Regions from separate parts of the Shewanella piezotolerans WP3 genome, predicted to be linked through region 2. Evidence: predicted binding sites of a transcription regulator. Region 2 holds the regulator's gene; each other region holds the start of a gene.
The links. Region 2 encodes ArgR, which controls arginine synthesis, uptake and breakdown. Its sites were predicted from a motif close to ANTGAATANNTATTCANT; they were not measured.

Region 1: a site for ArgR is predicted at 1,215-1,232, ahead of SWP_RS05575 (YjiH family protein). Genes of this name have one in related genera too.
Region 3: a site for ArgR is predicted at 2,484-2,501, ahead of argA (amino-acid N-acetyltransferase). Genes of this name have one in related genera too.
Region 4: a site for ArgR is predicted at 695-712, ahead of SWP_RS03295 (aspartate aminotransferase family protein). Genes of this name have one in related genera too.

The regions. Positions count from the first base shown of each region.
Region 1 covers NC_011566.1:1,272,590-1,276,268, forward strand. The annotation lists gene SWP_RS05575 (YjiH family protein) at 1-1,142, opposite strand, end outside; gene SWP_RS05580 (methyl-accepting chemotaxis protein) at 1,509-3,053, opposite strand; gene SWP_RS05585 (DUF998 domain-containing protein) at 3,434-3,679, shown strand, end outside.
Region 2 covers NC_011566.1:4,305,308-4,308,986, forward strand. The annotation lists gene mdh (malate dehydrogenase) at 1-799, opposite strand, end outside; gene argR (transcriptional regulator ArgR) at 1,151-1,621, shown strand; gene SWP_RS18300 (cupin domain-containing protein) at 1,783-2,241, shown strand; gene SWP_RS24250 (hypothetical protein) at 2,365-2,514, opposite strand; gene SWP_RS18305 (Dyp-type peroxidase) at 2,588-3,520, opposite strand.
Region 3 covers NC_011566.1:2,294,288-2,297,966, reverse strand. The annotation lists gene rarD (EamA family transporter RarD) at 1-424, shown strand, start outside; gene SWP_RS09865 (PH domain-containing protein) at 496-1,014, opposite strand; gene argA (amino-acid N-acetyltransferase) at 1,093-2,412, opposite strand; gene rpmG (50S ribosomal protein L33) at 2,849-3,022, opposite strand; gene rpmB (50S ribosomal protein L28) at 3,029-3,265, opposite strand; gene radC (RadC family protein) at 3,394-3,679, opposite strand, start outside.
Region 4 covers NC_011566.1:747,303-750,981, forward strand. The annotation lists gene SWP_RS03290 (HDOD domain-containing protein) at 1-416, shown strand, start outside; gene SWP_RS03295 (aspartate aminotransferase family protein) at 939-2,156, shown strand; gene astA (arginine N-succinyltransferase) at 2,286-3,305, shown strand; gene astD (succinylglutamate-semialdehyde dehydrogenase) at 3,315-3,679, shown strand, end outside.

The DNA of each region.
Region 1 (3,679 bases), 2.4 Mb from region 2:
ATAAACATATCCGCAAAGCCGACGACTATTGTTTTAGAGGCTTCAGCCGCTTCAGGTACTTGTAGTAACTCTAGTAGCGGAATAAACGGCATACCTAGGTAGTTAAATACCGGTGTAAATTCGGCAATCATTAAGGCGATAGTACCGATCCCCATGACGACTGGAATCACACCAAAAATCATATCAACAACGTTTTTAACTCCGTCAGTTAAAGTATGTTTGATGCCGCCTGCACGCGAGGCTTTTGTTAATGCTTGATCGAGTCCCCAAGAGAGCACTCCGTGGCCTGCTGGAATCACTTCATCATCTTTATGACGTGGCGTTTCATCAATGTAGAGATCTTTTTTCCAAGACAGTGGTGGTAGCTTAGGTACGATTATCGCAGCGACAAAACCGGCAAAACACACTGTTAAATAGAAGGGAACAAATAGATGTTCTAACTGAACCTGTGAAATAACCACCAATGAGAAAGTAATAGAAACCGCTGAGAAAGTTGTACCAATAACAGCCGCTTCACGTTGAGTGTAAAAACGAGCTTCGTATTGCTTGCTGGTCATTAAGATCCCAACACTACCATCGCCTAACCAAGATGCCATACAGTCAATTGCACTGCGTCCCGGCAAGTTAAAGATAGGACGCATAATCTTAGTTAATAAGGTTCCTAGTAGTTCTAGTAAACCAAAATTAAGTAAAAGTGGTAGTAGCATTCCAGCAAATAAAAACACTGAAAATAATACAGGCAATAGGTCGTTCAACACTAAAGCACCAGTATCGCCTGAGCGAATCGCTTCAGGGCCAACACCGAAGAAGGTAAGGCTGATAAATATAGCACCAAGGAGACGGATGACTAACCAAACTGGTGTGACATTAAACAGTGAATTCAAGAAGCCGTTTTGGATGACAAACTTAGGTTTGATTGCTTTGACCAGTGCGGAGGTTATAGCTGTAAAGATAACAATACCTGTCACGATTCCGACAAGCGCATCACCGAGGAAGCTCTGTAAAGCTTTAGAGATGATCGCAATAGGAATAGTGATCGCATCTTGATAGCTGATAGGGGTCATGAATAACAGCAGACCGATCAGTGATGGCACAATAAACGTGAGTATTGTTTTAATGTTGTGGGTTTGTTTTTCTGACACTTTTTTCTACCCTAAATATCGAGTTCTGCTTTGCAGCCTAAAAACTGAGTTTTGTACTTAAGCAAAAAATGTATTGAATATTCATTCAACTGCTAACAGGCGAGGTTACCGCCTTAAAACATCTATGTAAAACGATTCTACTGATATAGAAAATATATCAAGCTGTACGAATAGTTATTAACTCTAAATGACTAAATATATTGTATAGGAATAAGTAGTAAAAAAACAAAATTATTTTTTGTTTAATTCTATTTAAAACAATGTTTTAAGTTTGTTTGTAGGGTGTGTGGTTTTGGTGTGTTTATTGTGGTTTTTTAGTTGTCGCTACTAATGCTCGTAACGACAACTGTTACAAAATACTGCAAACTAACTAAATGTTTTTCTCAAAGATTTTGCTTTTTCAGCGTTAATTTTTAGCTCTTTAACTGCCGATTCAACCACATCGATAGCGGCCAAATTTTCTACAGATGCCTGGCTAATATGGCTGACATTTTGGTTTATTTCGCCGACAACCAGCGTTTGTTGCTCTGCGGCAACCGCATTTTGTTGCGCTAAATCATGAATATTTCTGACTGCCTCATAGATAGTGTCCACTTTTTGAGCTGAATTATGTGCATCATCGGTGCATAGCAATGCTTGAGATTTGCTTTCATCCATCTGCTTCGACCATTGCGTTAGCATTGAAAACATCTTGTCGACGCTTTTTGAGATGCTTTCCGTAGACTGTTGAGTACGACTCGACAGCGCACGAACCTCATCTGCAACCACGGCAAAACCTCGTCCTTGTTCACCGGCTCTAGCTGCTTCTATTGCAGCATTTAGGGCGAGTAGGTTCGTTTGTTCGGCGATAGCGTCGATTTCTGTCATGGCGCTTGCAACGCGTTCAGCTTCTTTGTTGAGTAATAACGCATTCGCTGCGGCTTCAGATACAGACTCTGTGAGCTCATTGATGCTGCAGGCACTCTTTTGCATCTTCTCTCGACTGTCATCGCAAAGAATGTAAGTGTCCTGAATGCTATCTGAGGTAGACTGAATATTACTGGCGACTTCGGTAATAGTCGCTGCCATTTCCTCTGTCGCGCTAGCGATTTGCTCTATCTGCTGACTTTCAATATCAAGCCCCACATGTGCTTGAGTTGCTGCGGTGACTAACTGATTTGATATGTCATCAATGTGTTCGGCGTTATCTTGCGAGCGGCCTAGGACACCTTGTAACTTGGCATCTTTCATCATCAATTGGAAATCAAGCAGTGAAGAGGTATCACGGCCACAATAAATAAAGCGGCTAACAGAATCGTGTTGCTGCTTCAATTGCATTAAACGGGCGGGGACACGAAAAGCTTCATCATAGAATATCGCGAGGTTAATACCCATTAGTATCATACCGGCTAAGATCACGCCCCACCCCCAAATATATCCGGCTGCGGCTAGTCCTAGGCTGGCGCACACCGCTGATAATATACGCTTATTGGTTAGGCTAATGGGGTCATTAACGGTCTTGCCATTATTGAGTCGTTGATAAATTTTTTGTGCTTGGTTGATGTGCTCGGCTTTCGGGGCAACACGCACGGATTGATACCCGACAAGTTTCCCTTGCTCAAACAGAGGGGAAACAAAAGCGTCAACCCAATAGAAGTTGCCATTTTTACAGCGGTTTTTAACAATACCACGCCATGATTGACCAGCCTCTAGTTTCTCCCACATCTCTTTAAAAGCTGCTTTGGGCATATCTGAGTGGCGTACTAGGTTATGGTTGTGGCCGAGAAGCTCTTGCTCTGAATAGCCTGATATTTCAATAAAGCGTGGGTTGGCGTAGGTGATTACACCACGCTTGTCGGTGCTTGATACTAATTGGTCTGAGGTGGTGAGCCTAACTTCCCGTTTGGCTGTGTTTGCATTTTTTCTTGTCATTATTATTCCATGTGACTGCAAATGGCATTACGAAGATTATGTCGTTAATGTACTAATGGATATAACCACTTGGCTGAAATATAACATTAATACACCTACTTTTAATCAGGTTTATCTAATTTTTTTAACGAAACATTAGTTGAAAGTACATTACGCTTTTTTGTTGTAACTTTCTGGGTTTATTCTCTTTTTATACAGAGCTAACTTCATTGTTTTGGATATTAAACTTGAAAATATGGGCTTCAAGCGATAAAAATAACATATATGCTACATTTGGTAGGGTTGTAAAGCTTGTTAAAAACCTGAGCTAGACCTCTTTAACTAGGGCTGAATCGATATATATTTGATGATGCCATTAGAAATTATAAAAATAGGAATATATGGTAGCTCGGATAAAGAATAAGGTTTCTACACTCGCATTTCGCTTTGGTATGCTAGGAGTCTTCGGATTATTGCTAGGGTTGGTGATGTCAGTGCTGACATTTGAGCAGTATGACGGTGAAGGTTTTAGCTTTTTAAACCATACGCTCAGTGAGTTGGGTAATTATGGCCATTCCTATTTTGCAGTGATCATTAATGGCGGCCTATTTTTTGGTAGTTTGAGTGTGGTGCTGTTTTGTTTGTTT
Region 2 (3,679 bases):
GCTGTGCAAAGAACTCTGCATGCTCGCTGCCACCATCGACATAGGCACACTCAACAACGTTTGCTTCACCTTGTAGGCCACGCACTAGAGACAAACCGAAACGACACGCCGCTTGGCCCATAGAAAGTGTTGCGCTACCGCCACCGGCTTTAGCTTCAACCACTTCAGTACCCGCATTTTGGATACGTGTTGTTAACGCTGCAACTTCTTCGTCAGTAAAGCTAACGCCTTCGATTTGAGAAAGAAGCGGAAGAATTGTCACACCACTATGGCCGCCGATAACGTTAACTTTGACGTCAGCAACGTTCAAACCTTTTGCCGCTGCAACGAAAGTTTCAGAGCGGATAACATCAAGGGTCGTCACACCAAATAAACGGTTTTTATCATATACACCTGCTTTCTTAAGTACTTCAGCAGCAATCGCTACCGTGGTATTAACAGGGTTAGTAATAATACCGATAAGCGCTTTAGGACTTGTTGCAGCACACTTTTCAACGAGGTTACGTACGATACCAGCGTTGATGTTGAATAGATCCGAGCGATCCATACCTGGCTTACGTGCAACACCAGCAGAAATTAGCACTACATCTGCACCTTCAAGCGCAGCGGTAGGATCTTCACCAGCAAATCCTTTTACTTCAACGTCTGTTGGTATATGGCTTAAGTCAACCGCAACACCTGGTGTTACAGGAGCAATATCATAAAGCGACAATTTAGAACCAGCAGGTAATTGAGTTTTTAATAGTAGGGCAAGCGCTTGGCCAATACCGCCAGCAGCACCAAGTACAGCAACTTTCATAGTTATCTCCGTCAATTCTTGGATTTTTGTGATTTAGATCTGTTTTTCTAATGGCGCAACAGTACTGGATTCACAACAAAAATTCAATTATCCCTTAGTCGTGTTCAATCTACTTTAGATTCACTTTTCAGTATGCAATTACATTCAGAGCCCAGCCCGCCTAGCTTTGGGCTAGTTGCTTTCTCGTAATAGTAAGGTCAAAAAAATTAGAATTTATACTCTACATCATATTTCACAACTAAAACCAAGCTTTCGCCATGAATTTTTATTCAATAAAACGAATAGCATTTGACATAAAAGGCAAATATAATCATCATATAACGGATTTTTTTGAATAAAGAATAATAAAATATGCAAACAAGCAAAAATCAAGACGAATTAGTTAAAACATTTAAGTCAATTCTTAAAGAGGAGCGTTTCGGCTCCCAAAGCGAAATTGTGGTAGCCCTTCAAGGGGAAGGCTTTAGTAATATCAATCAATCTAAAGTATCCCGCATGCTGAGTAAGTTTGGCGCAGTTAGAACCAGAAATGCCAAACAGCAGATGGTTTACTGTTTACCTGCTGAGCTCGGTGTTCCAACAGCCGGTAGTCCACTTAAAAACTTAGTATTGGATGTCGATCATAATCAGTCGATGATCGTGGTACGTACCAGTCCAGGTGCAGCGCAATTAATCGCAAGGTTACTCGACTCAATAGGCAAGCCTGAAGGTATTCTCGGCACCATCGCTGGCGATGATACAATTTTTATCAGCCCATCAAATATTCAGCAAATTGAAGATACATTAGAAACGGTTAAGTCGTTGTTCAATTACACGGATTAACTTTTAAAAAATAAGAAACGGGCGGAAACACCGCCCTATTCCCCCCTTAAGCCACACTCCAACCTTTTCTTTATACAATATATTGAATCTATCATTTTTTATTCTCACAATATCGTTATACTGCCAATTAGGACAGCATTCCTACGTTGAGGATAATAAAAATGAAAAACAAATTAATTGATGTTTCTGATGTGGGCTGGGAGTATTGGTCTCACGAAAAGGACTATGGCAGTCATCAGAAGCACATTGGTGATACAGCAGGAGCAGAAAGAGTCGGCGTCACCATGGAAAAGTTAGCGCCTGGCATGACTTCAGCCCTGTCTCATTATCACACCAAAGAAGAAGAACATATTTATGCGATGCAAGGTGAAGCGACGCTTTATCTTGATGGAGAGCCTCATGTGTTTAGTGAGGGCAAGTATATCTGCTTTACCGCCAACTCAGGTGTTGCGCACAAATTCGTTAATACCAGTGACGCTGACTTTATCTTTTTAGTTGTAGGAAACCGCGATGCTCACGATGTAGTCGTTTATCCAGAAACCAATAAAGTATTGGTTCGAAGTATGAACGAAGTGTATAGCCGCCGCCCTAGTAGCTACTTTGATAAAGATGAAGATTGATAGCCACAATTCATATCAACAAAAAACGCACTGAATGTGCGTTTTTTTGTTGATATTGCTTAGGGGCTGTTGATCTTTCGAGCTTAGTTTTTGTTCGATTCTTTACCGTAAGGAATAATGCTTCTAGTACAAGGCTTGAGCGATAAAGCTTAGCCGGCTAAGTGAAACGCTCATAACACCGTAATAGAAGCATTGAATCGAACCCAAAGGGCCGCCTTTCTTGGCTATTTTTACTGTGTTGTAGACTATTTGTGGAGAATAACTAAACGGCATAGCCTCCGCCTTGTCAAAATAGCCAATAAACTGCGGCAAAAACAACCGTGAAAGATCAACAGCCCCTAGTCTTTTAAGCCGATTTATCTAAAAAATCTAACGATGGTGCAAAAAACGATGACCCAGTTAACGCTTGAGTAAAATGCAAAAGGTGATCATGATTTCCCTCATTATCACCATAAACCATGCTCTCGAGCATTTTTTCAAAGTTCACCGAATTACGGCAAGTAGAGATAAACATTAACCCCTGCTCTTTAACCGTACCGTAAGGCATACTCTGGCGTAAGATCTCCATTGATTTACCAGCATCATCCTTCAAATTAACCCGCTTAATATGACTGGTTAACGGCTTATCTGCAGAAGCATATTCAATATTCTCGGCTTTAGTACGGCCAATAATATCCTCCTGCTTCTTTTCAGGTAGGCGATTCCATTTACTCAAATTGTGAGCAAATTTCTGCACGTGGATATAACTGCCGTTTTTAAATGCCGCATCTTCCTCTCCAATCAATGCGACATCTTGACGACTGCGACCTTTAGGGTTTTCGGTGCCGTCGACAAAACCAGTCAAATCTCGGCTATCCATGAAACGGAAGCCGCGTTCTTCATCGACAAGCTCAACCAGCCCTTCAAACATCTGGCATACTTCGTTGGCAACAAGGTGAAGAATATCAAAGCGGTCACAGCGAATATGCACAAACAGATCATACTCAATGGCTGGTGCGTCTCTATTTTCTTGGTTCATAGCTGGAAATGGTTTTAACTGGCAAGGCCTAGCTGCTGGATAAAGCGTATCCCAGTAGTTGGCTCCTACAGCGACGAAGCCATTAAAGGCACTGTCGGCAAATTGATCGGCAAGATCATGAATATATTGAGCCACATTTGCTACACACGGTCGCATTTGCGAATCAACACCATCATTCGCATTAAACATTAAATAGACACTGTGCAAATTTCCTTCCGCACAAACTCCCAGCTGTTCACGAGGCATAACCTGACTATCCATTTTTTTTTGTAACCCTTATTATTCATTAATCTTCGGCAATATTATCTACAACTTTAGTCATTAATAATTATATCTGACGCACATTAACCAAAAATAAAGACTTATCTTTAATCAACTTACCAAGCTAGCGACCAGTATCACTCAGTTTTTGGGACAGTA
Region 3 (3,679 bases), 2.0 Mb from region 2:
GGGTTTGGCGGGATCATTTGCCTGTTATGGCTTATTGCGAAAAAAGGTCAACATTGATGCGAAAACCGGCCTATTAGTAGAAACCGCTATCTTAATGCCTGTCGCGTTATTCTACCTACTTAGCAATATGGGTGACTCGCTGACGCACCTTATGAGTAACGATATACATCTAAACGGATTGTTACTCGCAGCAGGCGTCATCACCACTGTGCCGTTGCTGTGTTTTGCCGCTGCAGCAGTACGGATCCCATTTACTATGTTGGGCTTTTTCCAGTATATCGGCCCCAGTATCATGTTCATTCTTGCTATAAGCTTGTTTAATGAACCTTTCGATATGGAAAAAGGCATTACTTTTGGCTTTATTTGGGCAGCATTAGCACTGTTTACCGCTGATATGTTTTATAAGCGCAAACAGAAAAAGTAACCCTTTAACATGCAAAAAAGCGAGCCTAGTCGGTTCGCTTTTTATTATTGAGCTTAAACTCTATGTCGCTATTACTTAAAGTGACTTAACAGTGCCTCTGGTTGCTCAAGGCTCAATAGTATCGGATAACCTTGGACTGTCGGGATCAGCACCACATTATCAGTTTCAGTAACCGCAACAAAAGCTTTCGAGTGACCGCCTAAACTGAACCAGCCTAATTGAAATCCAGGCATACCCACACCATTAACCCGAAGATCAGGTTTAAATTCAGTATCAGTTTCTGCTGACCAATTTAATTGGCGCACTCCCACTAAATCTACCTCTTCTATCGGTAGGCTAAACTGATAAAATGGTACATCGATAGTAATCAAATCCGCCGTCACAATCAGTTTTGCATCATTAACTTTATAGAACATCCAGCTGAATGCTATGACCATCGGCAGTAATACTGCAGCAATAACCACCTTACTGGTTTGCGGCAGCGCTTTGTAATAAATATAAATCCCTATTCCAATTAAGCCAATGAGTAAGGCAATAAAGCTCAACGTACCTGTTACGCCTAGGGGAGTAAGTGCAAAAATTTGAGTCATCGTCTGATCCTGTCAATGAGATAAGCTAATCTTTGACCAGACGACATATTATGTCAAGATAGGATTTTGGGGACTCGTTTACAGATCCAACGCTAAAATCTTTGATTTGCGCTGATAATTGTAGAGCTGTTTCTTCTTTCCTGGTAACTCATCAACTTCAACGATATTAAAACCATGCTCTAAGAACCAGTGAATACTGCGTGTCGTCAGCGCAAATAGTCTTGAGTAGCCTCTCACCCGCGCTTGGCTAATAATATTTTGCAGCAGTAAACTGCCCCTATCGGCATCTCGATATTCTGGGTGAACCACCAAACAGGCAAACTCACCAGCATTATCCTCTTCAAACGGATAAAATGCCGCGCAGCCAATCACTAAACTGTCACGCTCGATCAACATAAACTGCTCAATTTCGACCTCTAGCTGCTCTCTTGAACGGCGCACCAGAATGCCTTTTTCCTCCAGAGGACGGATAAGATCGAGTATGCCACCGATATCCCGAATAGAAGCACGACGCAGACGTTCGGCACTTTCTGTCACAATTTGGGTGCCGATACCATCACGGGAGAAAAGCTCTTGCAGTAGAGCTCCATCATCTAGATAGCTAACAAAGTGACATCGACTAACGCCATTTCTACAAGCATCTATACTGGCTTGCAAGAATGCTTTAGTACTTAAACAAAGTGGCGCTTGTTCAGGTAAATTATTAAGAATAGCTTGCGCATCTGTAGGCATCAGCTCTGCAAGCACTTCGCCAGCCTCATCCATAATCCTATTATGGGCGCTAAAGCCAATCATCTTATCGGCCTTGAGTTTTACCGCAATTTGGGTTGCAACCTCTTCAGCCGTTAGGTTAAAGCTTTCACCCGTCACTGATGCAGCCACAGGGCCTAACAATACAATGCCACCATTATCCAGTTGACGCTTTAAGCCTTGGCTATCTATACGCCTTACTCTGCCACTGAGACTGTAATCAACTCCATCTTCTACCCCCAACGGCTGTGCAATAATAAAGTTACCGCTAACCACATTGATTTGTGCCCCTTGCATAGGCGTGTTGCTCAAACTCATCGACAATCGCGCTGTAATATCGAGTTGCAATGCGCCTACAACTTGCTTAATGACTTTAAAGGTTTCTTCTTCGGTAATTCTCACACCATTGTAATATTCAGGGGTTAAGCTTTGTTGTGCCAACGCATCATCAATCTGCGGACGCGCACCGTGCACTAGGACAATTTTAATTCCTAGACTATGCAACAAGGCAATATCGTTAATAATGGCTTTAAACTGCGGCTGAGCAAGCGCTTCACCACCAAGCATAACCACAAAGGTTTTACCTCTGTGAGCGTTAACATAGGAAGCTGAATGACGAAAACCATCGACGAGTTCTGTAGTACGCACGCTAAATCCACCTTATAAGTCTAAATAGACAGTCGCAACAATCTGGTTTTTTGATAATAAACCATTATGATATTGCATTTTAATGCAATTAAAAAGCATTTATTATCACTATTGCTATTAACAAATATCGAGCCAAACCCATTAAACTTAAAAGATTAGATGTAAAACCACCTATATGCACAAGTGAATAGTTGTTGCTAACTGCATTATAAAAGTAGTGAGATTGAGCAATCTCGTAAATTTTGAAATCACTGATGCTCTTAATTCAAGTGGTGGGATGAAAATTAGGATAAGAAATGGCTATTAGGCCAATAGCAGAAGTGATATTCACTAGGTTCAAGGTTTAATCGTTCAGCGAGTGTTTAGTGGGTGGTAAATTTAAGGCAAAAAAAAACCTCTATAAATAGAGGTTTTTGAAGATGCTTTAAACAAGTATTTACTTGATTTTAGCTTCTTTGTACATAACGTGCTGACGGATAACAGGATCAAATTTCTTGATTTCCATCTTTTCAGGCATGTTACGCTTGTTCTTTTCAGTCGTGTAGAAGTGACCAGTTTTAGCGCTAGATACTAGCTTGATCTTCTCACGATTACCTTTAGATTTAGCCATGGTTTATTATACCTTCTCGCCGCGGGCACGAAGTTCAGCAACAACAACTTCAATACCTTTCTTATCGATGATACGCATACCTTTAGTAGAGATACGTAGCTTAACGAAACGCTTTTCAGTTTCTAACCAGAATCTGTGATTCTGTAGGTTAGGTAAAAAACGACGACGCGTAGCATTCTTCGCGTGCGAACGGTTGTTACCAACCATTGGTTTCTTGCCAGTTACTTGGCATACTCTTGACATGTCAAACTTCTCCAAAACAATATATATAACGCTCGAGCATTAATGTACCTCGAACACGGCCGTCGCCTGAGGCACACAACAGAGGGCGCATTTTATACAGGATCTAAAATCAAAGATCAAGGGTTAGATTAATCTATCCACCCTCGTTCAGCGAAAGAAACTATCTCTCGATCGCCTACAACCATATGGTCCAGCAAGGAAACATCGATGGTTTGTAGTGCTTGTTTCAATCGCTCAGTAATTCGTCTATCGGCTGTACTTGGCTCTGCAATTCCAGAGGGATGATTGTGACACACGATCACAGCCGCAGCCTTTTTCTCAAGCACCAAGCCCACCACATCTCGTGGATAAACCGACGCTGAGTTAATGGTACCCCTGAATAATTCAACGAATTGAATCACCCGATGTTGACTA
Region 4 (3,679 bases), 1.8 Mb from region 2:
GCGCCAAGTTGTTCGATTCCACTTGGGGAACTTGGCTCAAAGAGGCAAGTGCCAGTCGTGATAAAGCACTTTACGATGCCGTGATGGTGACTGAGTTTCCAGCGTTGGATGTTTATCAACAGGCGTTGAAGCATAGTGGTTTATTGAACTGGCAGTTACTGGAGTTACTTGATTTTGAACAAAGCCGTCTAACGCAGGCATTCAAGTCGATTAATACCAGTTTGAAATATGCAGACTTGAACGATGACGCAAAGTTGTTAGAGAGAGCTAACTGTTTCGCTCGTGTTCACCTGTTACAAGAATCTGGAAATATTACTGCTGCAGAACGACGGGTTATGTATGACTATTATGAGCTTTCTGAGCAAGAGTTAATCCGGTTGAATGCGCAAAACTACCGTAAACAGTCCTTAATTTAGTGTTACATAAAATAAGGCGACAGTATTATCAAAAAGCATTTCGATATCCCATATCATTTCTAACGCTGAATCAGTATATAGACGTCCATACATCCGCCAATTATTGTCAAAAAATAATATACAATTCTTAATAGAAAAGACTAATTTGGTTAGTTAATCATGTACTGGTTAAAAAAGTAACGAATTAATGCTTTCTAGCGCGATAATAGCCTGATAGGGCTTGCTAATTATTCAATAAGTTTGAATATTTAGCGTTTACTTGCTCTAGATAACTTTTTTATGACTAAATATGCTTAAACCCACGCCATATCTGCGTTGATAATTCAGTTCTTCAAATCTTTATGCACTATTAAGGCTGAACAGCTCTTAGAAGGTTGTGAAAAACTGGTATTTTGATCACATTTTCGCTAATAATGTCCTCCTAGCAAAACAAACAACCGCGATGTCACCTACATAAGATAAAGGCATCAAGCGGAAAACGGCTGCATAAAAGTAGTCGCAAATTAGAAAGGATGAGAAAGAATGAGCGTTAACACTAATCTTACACGTGCCCAATTTGACGAAGTTATGGTGCCTAACTATGCGCCTTCAGCTGTAATCCCTGTTCGTGGCGAAGGTAGCCGAGTTTGGGATCAAGAAGGTAAAGAGTTTATCGACTTCGCTGGTGGTATTGCGGTTAACTGTTTAGGCCATTGTCATCCAGCTTTGGTTGGCGCGCTAAAAGAACAGGGTGAAAAGCTTTGGCACCTATCTAACGTTATGACTAACGAGCCAGCGCTTGAATTAGCGACTAAGCTTGTTGAAGCAACATTTGCTGACCGTGTTTACTTTGCCAACTCTGGCGCAGAAGCAAACGAAGCAGCGCTTAAGCTAGTACGTCGTTACGCGATGGATAAGTTTGGCGCAGAGAAAGATCAAATTATCGCATTTGATAAAGCATTCCATGGTCGTACTTTCTTCACCGTAAGCGTCGGTGGTCAAGCGGCTTACTCAGACGGTTTCGGTCCAAAGCCACAAAGCATCACTCATGTACCATTCAATGATATTGCTGCGCTAGAAGCTGTCTTTTCTGACAAGACTTGTGCTGTAATGATGGAGCCACTTCAAGGTGAAGGCGGCATTATCGATGCTGATCCTGAATTCCTAAAAGCGGTACGTGCACTTTGTGATAAGCACAATGCTTTGTTGGTATTTGATGAAGTTCAAACTGGTGTTGGTCGTCTTGGTGAGCTGTATGCTTATATGCGTGGCGATGTGGTACCAGACGTACTGACTACTGCTAAAGCACTTGGCGGTGGATTCCCAATCGCAGCTATGCTGACAACTAAAGAGATCGCAGATCATCTTAAGATTGGTACTCACGGCTCAACATACGGTGGTAATCCACTAGCATGTGCAATTGGTAATGCAGTTCTGGACGTCGTAAACACTCCTGAAGTGTTAGACGGCGTTAAAAAGCGTGAGCAGTTGCTACGTGATGGTCTAAATAAGATTAATGACAAGTATGACGTTTTCTCTGAAGTACGTGGTCAAGGTCTGTTGATTGGTGCAGTAGTTAACGAAAAGTACCAAGGACGCGCAAAAGAATTCCTAGTAGCCGGTATCCAAGAGGGCGTTATGAGCTTGGTCGCTGGTGCAAACGTGGTACGTTTCACTCCTTCTCTGGTTATTCCAGAAGCAGACATCGCGGAAGGCCTAGCGCGTTTCGAGCGAGCAGTCGCTAAAGTAGTCGCAGCCTAATTGGCAAACGAAGCGCTAGATCATTCTAGCGCTTCTTTTTTGTCTTTAGGATACTTGTTGGTTAGCTCTTAACATTGGCTTATTAAGCACTGTTGAGGCAATCACAAGTGATAGTGAGGAGACTCCTAGATGTTAGTTATACGTCCAATTCGATCCACTGACTTTGACGCGCTATACCAAATAGCAGAAGAGTCAGGCCATGGATTCACATCTTTACCAGTGAACGAAGATCTTCTTAGAAGCAAGATCGCTCGCGTTGAAGCCTCGTTTAAAAAACAGGTTGATAAGCCTTTTGATGAAGGCTATTTAATGGTGCTTGAAGATACTGCAAACGGCGAAGTCGTCGGTACTTGTGGTATTGAAGCGGCAGTGGGCATGGAAGATGCTTTCTACCATTACCGCCTTGGCACCGAAGTTTACCATTCTGAGCAGATTGATGTACGCAATGAAGTTGAGACTTTGACTTTATGCCATGACTATACCGGCGCTGCTGAGCTGTGTACTTTATTCCTGCGTGGCAGCTATCGCAAAAATAACAATGGCCGCATGTTATCTCGTAGTCGTTTTCTATTTTTAGCGCAACATGCACAGCGTTTTGGCGAAACTGTCATTGCTGAAATGCGTGGTGAAAGCGACGACGAGGGCAACTCGCCTTTTTATGATTGGTTGCAGAAACATTTCCTTGGTATCGATTTTATTGAAGCTGATTACTTATCAGGCTTAGGACAAAAAGCATTTATGGCTGAAATGATGCCAAAAAATGCGGTTTATGTATGTTTGCTGCCAGAAGAAGCACAGAAAGTGATTGGCGAAGTACATGCTAATACCCGACCTGCACTTAATTTACTGCAAGCAGAAGGTTTTAGATGCCGTGGCTACGTCGATATCTTCGACGGCGGGCCGACTGTAGAGTGTAACCTAAATGATATTCGCTCGGTACGCGAAAGCCGACTGCTTACTGTGACCATTGGTGATACACCAGCGGCTGCAACTAGCTATATCGTTTCAAATACTCAACTTGAAAATTACCGCGCTACAGCTGCAGAGTTAGCTGTATCAGACGACAACGACAACGTGATCTTAGATGCTGAAACCGCTGCAGGCCTGATGGTTGCAGAGGGTGAGCAGATCCGTGTCTTGGCAATGTAGGATTATAAAATGACACAATTTATTGAAGGTAAATGGACAGCAGGTTTAGGTCACGAAGTGACATCAATTAACCCCGCTAACCAAGAAGTTATCTGGAACAGTAAAACAGCGACGCCAGAGCAGGTCAATACTGCAGTAGACGCTGCACGTAATGCTCAATTTGACTGGTTTATGCTTGGCTTTGAAGCGCGTTTAGCCATTGTTGAAGCGTACCGTGACCAACTTGAAGCAAACAAAGCTGAAATGGCTGAAGTGATTGCACAAGAAACCGGTAAGCCGCAGTGGGAAACCGCGACTGAAGCTGGCGCTATGATTGGCAAAATCGGCTTGTCCGTCGCGGCTTTTCACAAGCGTACGGGAACTTCTGAGAATGA